2 regions of the Microbacterium sp. UBA3486 genome follow, and region 1 is predicted to be linked to the other one. Evidence: riboswitches for the same ligand, from Rfam matches in the RefSeq annotation. Region 1 holds a riboswitch; the other holds the start of a gene.
The links. Region 1 has a riboswitch for thiamine pyrophosphate ahead of B2869_RS17545 (ECF transporter S component). Riboswitches for the same ligand answer to the same signal wherever they lie in the genome.

Region 1 (5,970 bases):
CGGATCCACCGGCTCGGGCAAGACGACCCTCGTGTCGCTCATCCCGCGCCTGTTCGACGTCTCGGGCGGTTCCGTGCACGTCGGCGGCACCGATGTGCGCGAGGCCGACGTCGAGTCGCTGTGGGACAGCATCGGCCTGGTGCCGCAGCGTCCGTTCCTCTTCACCGGCACCGTCGCGTCGAACCTGCGCTACGGCCGGGAAGAGGCCACCGACGAAGAGCTGTGGCACGCGCTCGACATCGCACAGGGTCGCGACTTCGTCGAGGAGATGCCCGATGGTCTCGACTCCCGCATCGCCCAGGGCGGCACGAACGTCTCGGGTGGTCAGCGTCAGCGACTCGCGATCGCCCGCGCGATCGTGCACCAGCCGCAGATCCTGGTCTTCGACGACTCGTTCTCGGCCCTCGACCTCACGACGGACGCGCGATTGCGGCAGGCGTTGTGGCGGGAGCTCCCGCACGTGACGAAGATCGTGGTCGCCCAGCGCATCTCCACCATCACGGACGCGGACCGCATCGTCGTCCTCGACGGCGGAACCATGGTCGGCGTCGGCACGCACGAGGAACTGCTCGAGACGAGCGACACCTACCGAGAGATCGTCGAGTCGCAGCTGGGGGTGGACGCATGAGCGCGCAGGACAACAACGAGAAGCGCACGGCCAGACGCGGCCGCGGCAAGGCGGCAGCGCCCGTCGCCGAGGTCGAGCTGAGCGCCGAGGAGAAGTACGAGGCCGAGCTCGCCGAGCAGGCACGTCAGAACTCCGGCGATTGGGACAGCGTCGCGCCGGGCAAGGCCGACAACTTCGGTCCGAGTTTCGCGCGCATGATCGGGCTGCTCAAGCCGTCGGCCATCTGGTTCGTCTTCGTGTCGATCCTGGGTGCGATCGGCGTGGTCCTGACGGTCGCGGCGCCCAAGGTGCTCGCCGAGGCCACCAACCTCGTCTACAAGGGCTTCATCTCCATCCAGCTCGGACAGCCGACCGACGGGTTCCCCGGCTTCCCGGCCGGGACGTCGCAGGATGTCGTCGTCGAGGCGCTGCGGGCCGGTGGGCAGGACGACTTCGCGAACCAGGTCGGCGCGCTGGGCGACTTCACGGTCGGCCAGGGCATCGACTTCGATGCGCTGCGTCTCGTCATCGCCGCGGTGCTCGGCATCTACGTGGCCGCGGCCTTCCTCACCTGGATCCAGGGCTACGTCATCAACGTGATCATGGTCCGCACCATGTGGCGGCTGCGCGAGTCGGTCGAGGCGAAGATCAACCGCCTGCCGCTGGCGTACTTCGACAAGGTGCAGCGCGGCGAGCTGATCTCGCGCGTCACGAACGACATCGACAACATCACGCAGACGATGCAGCAGTCGCTCTCGGGAGCACTCACTTCGGTGCTCACCGTGATCGGCGTGCTCGTGATGATGTTCTCGATCTCGTGGCAGCTCGCGCTCGTCGCCCTCATCACGCTGCCGCTCATGGGCGTCATCTTCGGCATCATCGGACCGCGCTCGCAGAAGGCCTTCGGCACCCAGTGGCGCAAGGTCGGTCGCCTGAACGCCCGCGTCGAGGAGGCGTTCTCCGGCCACGCGCTCGTGAAGGTCTTCGGCCGGGAGAAGGACGCGCTGGACAAGTTCCAGGTCGAGAACGAAGAGCTGTTCCAGGCGAGCTTCAAGGCACAGTTCCTCTCCGGCATCATCATGCCGGCGATGATGTTCGTCGGAAACCTCAGCTACGTGGGCATCGCGGTGCTCGGCGGTCTGATGGTCGCGAACGGTCAACTCCGTCTCGGCGACGTGCAGGCATTCATCCAGTACTCGCAGCAGTTCACGCAGCCCCTGTCCGAGCTGGGTGGCATGGCCGCGGTCGTGCAGTCCGGCACGGCCTCCGCCGAGCGGGTCTTCGAACTGCTCGACGCCGAGGAGCAGGAGGCGGACGACGCCGATGCCCCCGAGCTGGTGGAGGGCAAGGGCGTCATAGAGTTCGAGAACGTCGCGTTCTCGTACACACCCGAGCGTCCGCTCATCCGCGACCTGTCATTCCGGGTGGAGCCGGGGCAGACCGTCGCCATCGTCGGTCCGACCGGTGCGGGAAAGACGACCTTGGTCAACCTGATCATGCGCTTCTACGAGCTCAGCGGCGGGCGCATCATGCTCGACGGCCAGGACATCGCCGAGGTGACCCGCGACGAACTGCGGTCGCGCACCGGCATGGTGCTCCAGGATCCGTGGCTGTTCGCCGGCAGCATCCGCGAGAACATCCGCTACGGTCGCTCCACCGCGACCGACGACGAGGTTCTCGCCGCCGCCAAGGCGACCTATGTCGATCGCTTCGTGCACGCCCTCCCCGAGGGCTACGACACGGTGCTCGACGAGGATGCCGCGAACGTGTCGGCAGGCGAGCGTCAGCTCATCACCATCGCGCGGGCATTCGTCGCTCAGCCGTCGATCCTCATCCTCGATGAGGCCACGTCGGCCGTCGACACCCGCACCGAACTGCTGCTGCAGCACGCGATGGCCGCGCTTCGTGAAGGACGCACGTCGTTCGTGATCGCGCACCGACTGTCGACCATCCGCGACGCCGACCTCATCCTGGTGATGGAGCACGGTGACATCGTGGAGAAGGGCACGCACGACGAGCTCATCGCCGCGCAGGGCGCCTACTGGCGTCTGTACCAGTCGCAGTTCGAGCAGGCGGCGACCGACATCGACGCCGAAGACGCCCTCACCGGCACGACGCCCGTCGTCGTCTCGGGCGATGCGAGCGATGCCGAAGGTGCAGGGGAGGAGGCTGCGGCCGCCGTTGCCGGAGCCTCGATCGGTGCTCAGCTGCCCGCTGCCGAGACGGCGGCAGCCCAGGCCCTGCTGGAAGACGGGGCCGACGGTTCGAGCCACCGTTCCTGAGCGTTCCCGCCCTCCGGCATCCGCACGACGACGCCCCACTCCGCTCACGCGGGGTGGGGCGTCGTCGTGCGCGGATCGCGTCGTCGCGGGCGCCGGCACAGCGCGCGTGACGAGGTGTCAGGAGCGGTCGGCCCTGATTCCGAGCAGCTCGAGCGGGTGGGTCAGACGCCACCACGGGCTCGGCCCCTCCACATCCTCGGCCAGCACCAGAGGCGTGGTGACGGTGTTGAGCGGACCGGTCGTCGTCAGCGTGCCCACAGCGTCGTCCTGTTCCCGATCTTCGCCGAGATCGAAGGCCGTCGCCGCGGTGGCGGTCGCCCCGTTCCACAGCACCACATCGGCATCGGCCTCGGTGATGACGTCGACCTTCTCCCCCCAGGGGGTCGTGACCTGACCGACCACGGTGTCCTTCGCGACGGCGGGCGGCTGCGCCTTCAGCGCCGCTTCCGCCTCCGTGAACAGGGAGCGGGTGAGAGCGAGTCGCTCATCGTTGCCGGCCTGGTTCAGCGCCGCGGCGAAGAGGTGCACGGTCGTGTCGCCGATGACGACGTCCTTGGCAGTGAGCAGGTTCCAGCCGACGAGCGTGCCGGTCTTGATGCCGACGACACCGGGATCGTCGAGCATCCCGTTCGTGTTGACGACGGTACCGGCGCCCGGGAGGTCCACCGACTTGGTGCCGACGATCTCGGCGAACACCGGGTTCTGCATGGCACGCTCGCCGAGGGCGACCAGCGCCTCGCGGGTGGCCACGTTGCGCTCGTCGAAGCCGGACGGCGTCACCACGGTGATGCCGGTGAGGCCTCGTTCGCGCAGCCACACCTCGGCGGCCCGGGCGAATTCGCGATCGGACCCCCAGATCTCGCTCGCGAGCCGGTCGATGTAGTTGTTCGCCGATCCCATCAGCGTGCCCTGCAGCAGTTGATATTCGGTCAGCACCCCGCCGATCGGCACATCGAGTGCGGACTGGTCGCTGCGCCGGTAGTCCCAGTACTTCACGCTGTCGGCCCGGGTGAACGAGAACTCGGGCCCCTGTTCGCCCACCGCCAGCGGCATACGGTCGAGCACCATCAGGCTGCTCACGACCTTGGTGATGCTCGCGATGCTCACCGCATCGGGGATCGAAGCCGCAGTGCTCATGCCGGAGATGCCGACGGCGCCCGAGCCCTCGGTGGGCCAGGTGACGGTGGCTGCGGCAGCGGACGCCGTCGCGAACTCGACGGATTGTACTGTCGGGGGTACCTCGTGCAGCGGCCAGAGCAGCGTGGTGCCGGCATACGCGGCGACGAGGCCCACGAGCGTGGCCAGTGGAACGAGGATGCCGGGACGGGCGACGGCCGGGCGCAGGCGTGCCCCGCGGAGCAGGCCGTTCGTCCGCTCGGCTTCCGACGTCTCGTCGAGAGTCGCGGTGGCGGTGTGGTCGGCCACCGTCGCGGGGTCCACCCAGGTCAGAGCGGTGGCGGTGGTGGTCTCGTCCGCCCACTGGGGGGTGGCCGCGTCGCGAGCGGCGAGAGGATCGTCGGCGTCTCCTGCGGCAGTCTCACGCGGAACGAATGGCGGTTTCGTCAGAGCGGGCGTGGCCGGTTCCGGGGCGACCACCGATTCCGGTGCGAGCGCGCGGGTCGACGTCTGCTCGGCCGTCAGCACCGAACCGGCCGACGCGGCATCGACGGGGCCGGAGGGGGCGGTGGTCGCGGGGCCGTCGTCACGGACGACGCCCGTCGCCTCGTCGGCGGGATCTGTTGCGGTCACTCGTTCACGGTACCCAATCCCGGGCGGGTTCCGCGGCGCACAGACCTGTCGCCACGCGGGTGTCGCCAGCGGGTAGGATCTTCAGCACAACCACGGGAGTCCGGCGAGCCGGGCTGAGAGGGAGCGAATCGCGCTTCGACCGTCGAACCTGATCTGGGTCATGCCAGCGCAGGGAGGAGTTCAGATGAGTACGCCTACGTCCACATCCGCACAGCAGGCATCCGCCGATGCGAACGGCCTGCACCGCCCATCGATCTGGCGCTGGCGCGTCGTCGACATCGTCGTCGCCGCAGTCCTCGGCGTCGCGATCGGTCTCGTGTTCTGGGGCTGGAACACCATCGGATACGCGTGGTTCGGCGCGGCCGACGCCCTGACACCGGGCCTCGGTGGCATCGCCGTGGGCATCTGGCTGCTCGGCGGTGTCGTCGGCGGTCTCGTGATCCGCAAGCCGGGGGCCGCGCTCGTGGTCGAACTGGTCGCCGCGATCGTGTCGATGCTGATCGGCAACGTGTGGGGTGTCTCGACCGTGTTGTCGGGCATCGTGCAGGGCCTCGGTGCAGAGATCATCTTCGCCCTGTTCTTCTACCGTCGTTTCGGGATCGCAGTCGCTGCGCTCGCCGGCGTCGGAGCCGCCGTGGCCGCCTGGGTGTTCGAGCTGTTCTACGGCAGCTCGCCGAACATCCTGAAGTCGGTCGAGTTCAACACGATCTATCTGATCAGCGTGGTCGTCTCCGGGGCGATCCTGGCCGGCGTGGTCGGTTGGCTGCTCGTGCGTGCCCTCGCCGTCACCGGCGCCCTCAACCGCTTCGCCGTCGGGCGAGAGCACGTGCGCGAGGTCTGAGCGTGACCCTCGCCTCCCCGGCCCGCGTGCAGGCTGCGGGCTGGGGCTGGCGGTACGCCGGTCGAAAGCGTCCCGCCGTCGCGGACGTCTCCTTCACGATCGAACCGGGCGAGCGGGTGCTCCTGCTCGGCGCCTCGGGCGCAGGGAAGTCGACGCTGCTCGCCGGTCTCGCCGGGGTCCTCGGCGATGACGACGAGGGGGAACGGACGGGTTCGTTGCGCATCGACGGTGCGGCCCCCGAGTCACGGCACGGTCAGGTCGGACTCGTCCTGCAGGACCCGGACGCCGGCATCGTGCTGTCGAAGGTCGGCGACGACGTCGCGTTCGGCTGCGAGAACCTGGGCGTCGCGGCGTCCGAGATCCCGGGTCGCGTCGCCGAGGCGCTCGACGCCGTCGGCCTCGATGTTCCGCTGCGACGCCCCACGAAGGCGCTCTCCGGCGGGCAGAAGCAGCGGCTGGTGCTGGCCGGTGTGCTCGCGATGCGACCGGGT
Region 2 (5,970 bases), on a different contig from region 1:
GCATGGTCAACCCGAACGTGCTGCGCGCCGCCGGGATCGACCCCGAGGTGTACAGCGGCTTCGCGTTCGGTATGGGCATCGAGCGGGGACTGATGTTCCGCAGCGACGTCCAGGACATGCGCGACATGGCCGAGGGCGATGTCCGATTCAGCGAGCAGTACGGGATGGTGGTGTGATGCGCGTCCCGCTTTCGTGGTTGCGTGAGTACGTCGATCTGGCAGCGGATGCCACGCCCGAGGACGTCCTCGCGGCACTGGTGACCGTCGGATTCGAAGAAGAGGATGTGCACCGCTTCGACATCACCGGTCCCGTGGTCGTCGGACAGGTCGTCTCGCTCGAGGCCGAGCCGCAGTCGAACGGCAAGACCATCAACTGGTGCCAGGTCGACGTCGGCGAGGCGAACGGCGGCATCCGCGGGATCGTCTGCGGCGCGCACAACTTCGTCGCCGGTGACAAGGTCGTCGTGACGCTGCCCGGTGCCGTGCTTCCCGGTCCGTTCCCGATCGCCGCCCGCAAGACCTACGGTCACGTGTCGGACGGCATGATCGCGTCGGCGCGCGAGCTCGGCCTGGGCGATGAGCACAACGGCATCGTGGTGCTGTCCGATCTCGGCATCGACGCGCCCGTCGGCACCGACGCGATCGCTCTGCTCGGCCTCGATGACGTCGCGGTGGAGATCAACGTCACTCCCGACCGTGGATATGCCTTCTCGCTCCGCGGCGTGGCCCGTGAGTACGCGCATGCCACCGGTGCGACCTTCCGCGACCCGGCCGAGCGCGACTTCGCCGAGCTCCAGCCCGGGTCCGGGCACACGACCGTGGTCGATGACGTCGCACCCGTGCGCGGGAACGTGGGTGCGAGCGAGTTCGTGACCCGCGTCGTCCGCGGTGTCGACCCCTCACGTCCGACGCCGCCGTGGATGGTCGCCCGGCTGAGTCTTGCGGGCATGCGCTCGCTGGGCGTGCTGATCGACATCACCAACTACGTGATGCTCGAGCTCGGCCAGCCGCTGCACGGCTACGACCTCGACAAGCTCACGGGCGGCATCACGGTGCGCCGTGCCGCTCCCGGCGAGAAGATGACCACGCTCGACGGCGTCGAGCGCGCTCTGCACGCGGAAGACCTCCTCATCACCGACGAGTCCGGCCCGATCGGCCTTGCCGGCGTCATGGGCGGTGGCACGACCGAGATGAGCGACACCACGCGGAACGTGCTGATCGAGGCGGCGAACTTCGACCCCACGACCATCGCCCGCTCGGCACGTCGACACAAGCTGCCCAGTGAGGCGTCCAAGCGCTTCGAACGCGGTGTCGACCCGCTGATCCCGTTCGTGGCCGCCCGCCGCGCTGCCGACCTCATGGTCGAGCTCGCCGGCGGCACGCTCACGGAGGAGGGTGGCGCGCTGTTCGCCGAGGTCTTCGTCGGCGAGATCGAGCTCCCCGCCGGATTCGTGCAGGGGCTCATCGGCGTCGACTACTCCGACGACGAGATCACCGGTGCGCTGACCACCATCGGTGCCGATGTCACGGCGTCGGATGCGGGTTCCGGCTGGACCGTGATCCCGCCGACCTGGCGGCCCGACCTCACCGACAAGTGGACGCTCGCGGAGGAGGTCGCCCGCATCCACGGGCTCGACCGCATCCCCTCCGTGCTGCCGACGCCCCCGTCCGGTCGCGGCCTCACCGCCGACCAGCAGGGTCGTCGACGCGTAGCCGATGCCCTGGCTGCTGCCGGTCTCGTCGAGACGCCGTCGTTCCCGTTCACCACCGAGGCGCAGAACGACCTCCACGGCTCCGCATCGGGTGAACACCTCCCGAGCATCCGCCTGGCGAATCCACTCGACGGGCAGGCGCCGTATCTGCGTCGTTCGCTCATTCCCGGTCTGCTGCAGACCGCGCACCGCAACATCTCGCGCGGACTCACCGACCTGGCGATCTTCGAGACCGGCGTGGTCTTCCTGCCCGAGCCGGGCGTGGAGTACGGCACGGACGAGGTGCCGCCGCTGGGCGAGCGCCCGTCCGATGAGACGCTCGCCGCCCTGAACGCGTCGATCCCGCCGCAGCACCGGTTCATCTCCGCGCTGCTCACCGGCCTTGTCTCCCCGCGTCAGCCCGGTCGTCCCGCCGAAGCCGCAGGTCTCGTCGAGGCACTGGACGCGGTCCGCGTCATCGCGGCGGCGGCCGGCGTCGACATCGACGTGGTCCAGGCCGAGCGTGCGGCCCTGCACCCCGGACGCACCGGATCGCTCCGGGTCGCCGGGGAAGAGGTCGGCTACGTCGGTGAGCTGCATCCCGCTGTGGCGGAGGGCGCCGACCTTCCGGGGCGCGCGACCGTGTTCGAGGTCGACCTCGACCGCATCCTGTCGCTCGCCGGTGGTCGGGTCGTCGCGGCCTCGCTGTCGACGTTCCCCGCTGCCACGCAGGACGTCTCGCTCACGCTGCCGGCAGACGTTCCGGCCGCCGATGTGCAGGCGGCTCTCGCCGAGGGTGCCGGTGCGCTGCTGGAATCGGTGCGTCTCGTCGACGACTATCGCGGGGAGGGCGTGCCGGACGGCTCGAAGAGCCTGACGTTCGCCCTGCGCTTCCGTGCCGACGATCGCACGCTCACGGCGGCCGAGGCCACCGAGGCCAAGCTCGCCGGTGTCGAGGTCGCCGCACAGCGCTTCGGAGCCGCACTGCGCGACTGAGCACGGGAGCGCGACGCACCGCGCCGTGGGACGTACCGTGTCGTCGGTCAGACGATTCCGGTCGGCGCCGGAGTACCGTGGCGGGATGAGAATCCTCCCCCAGGGCACTCCGGCCGCCGTCCCGGATGACGCGCGGCCGCTCGGAGAAGGACCGTTCCTCGAGTCGGGCATGCAGATCGACTGGCACTATCGGAAGCCGGGATGGCAGCCGGGGGAGCCCTCCAGGATCGCTCCGATGCGGGTGGTGCGCGACGACGAACGGGGGCTCGTCGCATGGCTCGCGCCCGGAACGCTGCAGGAGGCTCCGGGGGCTCTCGGCGGACAGCGAGTGCGTGAAGTACCGCTCTCGCGTCGCTGGCTCGAGCCTCGGACGCGCATCGTCGAGCCCTGGCGCGGGAACGGCGTGCTGTGCATCGCCCCCGCCGGGCTGCCATGGTCGGTCTGGTTGTTCTGGAGCGACACCACAGGCCCGGACTGGTCCTTCGCCGGCTGGTACGTGAACCTCGAGAACGCACATCTGCGCACCGATCACGACACCTACTCGTCCGACCACATCCTCGACGTCGAGATCGATCCGGAGGGCGGCATCCACCTCAAAGACGAGGACGAGCTCGTCGCCGCGATCCAGCAGGGGCGTCTCAGCCCCGAGCAGGCGGCGCAGATCGAGCGGCACGCGGACGCGGCCATCGCCTCGTTCGAGTCCGGTGGCTGGCCGTTCGACGCCGCGTGGACACGTTGGCAGCCCGATCCCGCGTGGAGCGTCCCGGTGCTCGCGGGCCTGGATCGTCTGAGCACGCCCACCGATCTGCTCTGAACCGATCTGCTGTGGGCGGAAGAGGTTCCGCAGAGATCCGCCACCTGATGACATGGAATCATGACGGATGTTCTGATCCTCGGCGGTACGGGCTGGCTCTCCGGGCGCATCGCCCGGAGGTGGGTCGACGAGGGCGCCGCGGTCACGTGTCTCGGCCGCGGTTCCCGTCCGGCCCCCGAGGGTGCCGTGCTCGTGCGCGGCGATCGTGAGGATGCCGACGTCTATGCCGATCTCTCGCGGCGGGACTGGGATCACGTCGTGGACGTCTCGTCCCAGGCGGTGCAGGTCGAGACCGCGGTCGATGCGCTCGGCGATCGGGCGGGGCGCTGGACCTACGTATCGTCCGTCTCGGTGTACTCCGATGACGAGACGGTCGGAGCAGATGAGTCGACGCCGCGACATCCGGCTGCGAGCCCGGGTGATGAGTACGACTACGGTGCGCAGAAGGCAGCAGCCGAAGATGCTGTCCTGCGCCTGGGGGAGCGCGGCTTCATCGTGCGCCCTGGGCTCATCGTGGGCGACGGCGACCCCAGCGACCGGTTCGGGTACTGGGCCGCGGCGTTCGCGCGGGCAGGCTCGGAAGCCTTGCTGCTGCCGCCGCTCGAGGGAAGGAGCACGCAGGTCATCGATGTCGACGATCTCGCGGCGTACATCGTCACGGCGACACGCAGCGGCGCGGTCAACGGCGTAGGCGATGAGCACCCCCTCGCCGATGTGCTGGGTGCGGTGCGCCTCGCGGCCGGTCACACCGGCCCCGTGTTCGTCGCGGACGAGGGATGGCTCCGTGCGCACGACGTCGAGTACTGGGCGGGGCCGCGGTCCCTGCCGCTGTGGCTGCCGACCGACATGAGTGGCTTCATGACCCGCTCGAATCGCGCATTCCACGCGAGCGGCGGGCGGCTTCGTCCGCTCACGGACACGATCGAGCGCGTCGTCGCCGACGAACGGTCACGAGGCGTCGACCGGGAGCGCCATGCCGGCCTCACACGGGCAGAGGAGAGGGCTCTGCTGAGCGATCGCTAGACTGCGAGCAGTGACACGGGGTGCCGCGATCCGCGGCTGAGAACAGACCCGTCGAACCTGATCTAGTTCGTACTAGCGAAGGGATGTCGCGATGAGCGATCTTCTGCGTCCTGAATCCACCCACGACCTCGCCGGTTCCGCCGCGACCCTCCTGGAGGTGCTGCGCGAGGCTCCGCCGTTGACGCACTGCATCACCAATGCGGTCGTGACGGGATTCACCGCCAACGTGCTGCTGGCACTGGGGGCCGCACCCGCGATGGTCGACATCGTCGACGAGGCGGGGATGTTCGCCGGGGTCGCCTCCGGGGTGCTGATCAACCTGGGGACTCCCACGCCCGAGCAGCGGGCGGCGAGTCTGGAGGCGGTCGCCGGAGCCGCGGCGAACGGTACGCCTTGGGTTCTCGACCCGGTAGCTATCGGTGCGCTTCCGGTGCGCACCGCCCTCGCCCACCGGCTCGCGCAGCACCGACCGACCGCTATCCGCGGCAACGCCTCCGAGATCCTCGCCCTCGCCGGGCTCAGCACGGGCGGACGTGGGGTGGATGCCACCGACACCACGGACTCCGCAGCCGATGCCGCCGCAACGCTCGCGCGGACCACGGGCGCGGTGGTCGCAGTGTCGGGGCCGATCGATCTCATCACCGACGGGGTGCGGATGCTGCGCCTCGCCAACGGCCACGAGCTGCTGACCCGTGTGACCGGAGGAGGATGCGCGCTCGGCGCGGTGATGGCGGCCTTCCTCGGTGCGGCCGAGGCGACGGATCACGATGCGCTGACCGCTGTGGCTTCCGCGAGCCTCGTCTACACGATCGCCGCCGAGCGGGCAGCGGCGACATCCGCGGGGCCGGGCAGCTTCGCCGTCGCCCTGCTGGATGCGCTCGCCGCGGTGGGCCCCGACGACATCAGAGCCGATGCACGCGTCGAAGGCGGCGTCCGGTGAACGCCGATCTCTCGCTCTACCTCGTCACGGACGCGGCGCTCTGCGGGGACAGGGGCGTCGTCGAGACGGTGCGCCGAGCGGTCGACGGTGGGGTGCGAATCGTCCAATTGCGCGATAAGGACGCGACCGACGCCGAGACGGTCGATCAGCTGATCGCGTTGTCGCGGGTGATCGACGGGCGGGCGCTGCTCGTCGTGAACGACCGGCTGGACGCCGTGGTCGCTGCCCGGGAACGGGGCGCTCGGGTCGACGGCGTGCATCTGGGACAGGGCGATGCCTCCGTGCTGCGTGCGCGTGAGGCGCTCGGACCCGACGCGCTGGTCGGCCTCACCGCGAACACTCGTGCGCATCTCGACGCGGTCGATGCTCTGCCCGCCGGCACCGTCGACTATCTGGGTGTCGGTGTGATCCGCCCGACCGCCACCAAACCCGATCACCCCGCTCCTCTCGGCGTCGACGGCTTCCGTGATCTCGTGGCTGCCAGCTCTCTGCCGTGCGTGGCGATCG

Region 2: another riboswitch for thiamine pyrophosphate. It lies ahead of thiM (hydroxyethylthiazole kinase); the one in region 1 lies ahead of B2869_RS17545 (ECF transporter S component).

What each region holds. Positions count from the first base shown of each region.
Region 1 is NZ_DFQP01000112.1:13,264-19,233, forward strand. It holds gene B2869_RS17530 (ABC transporter ATP-binding protein) at 1-628, shown strand, start outside; gene B2869_RS17535 (ABC transporter ATP-binding protein) at 625-2,889, shown strand; gene B2869_RS17540 (D-alanyl-D-alanine carboxypeptidase family protein) at 3,007-4,638, opposite strand; TPP riboswitch at 4,721-4,830, shown strand; gene B2869_RS17545 (ECF transporter S component) at 4,823-5,479, shown strand; partial or broken gene B2869_RS17550 (ABC transporter ATP-binding protein) at 5,476-5,970, shown strand, end outside.
Region 2 is NZ_DFQP01000026.1:31,847-37,816, forward strand. It holds gene pheS (phenylalanine--tRNA ligase subunit alpha) at 1-176, shown strand, start outside; gene pheT (phenylalanine--tRNA ligase subunit beta) at 176-2,686, shown strand; gene B2869_RS03430 (DUF402 domain-containing protein) at 2,772-3,500, shown strand; gene B2869_RS03435 (NAD-dependent epimerase/dehydratase family protein) at 3,561-4,523, shown strand; TPP riboswitch at 4,530-4,624, shown strand; gene thiM (hydroxyethylthiazole kinase) at 4,615-5,463, shown strand; partial or broken gene thiD (bifunctional hydroxymethylpyrimidine kinase/phosphomethylpyrimidine kinase) at 5,460-5,970, shown strand, end outside.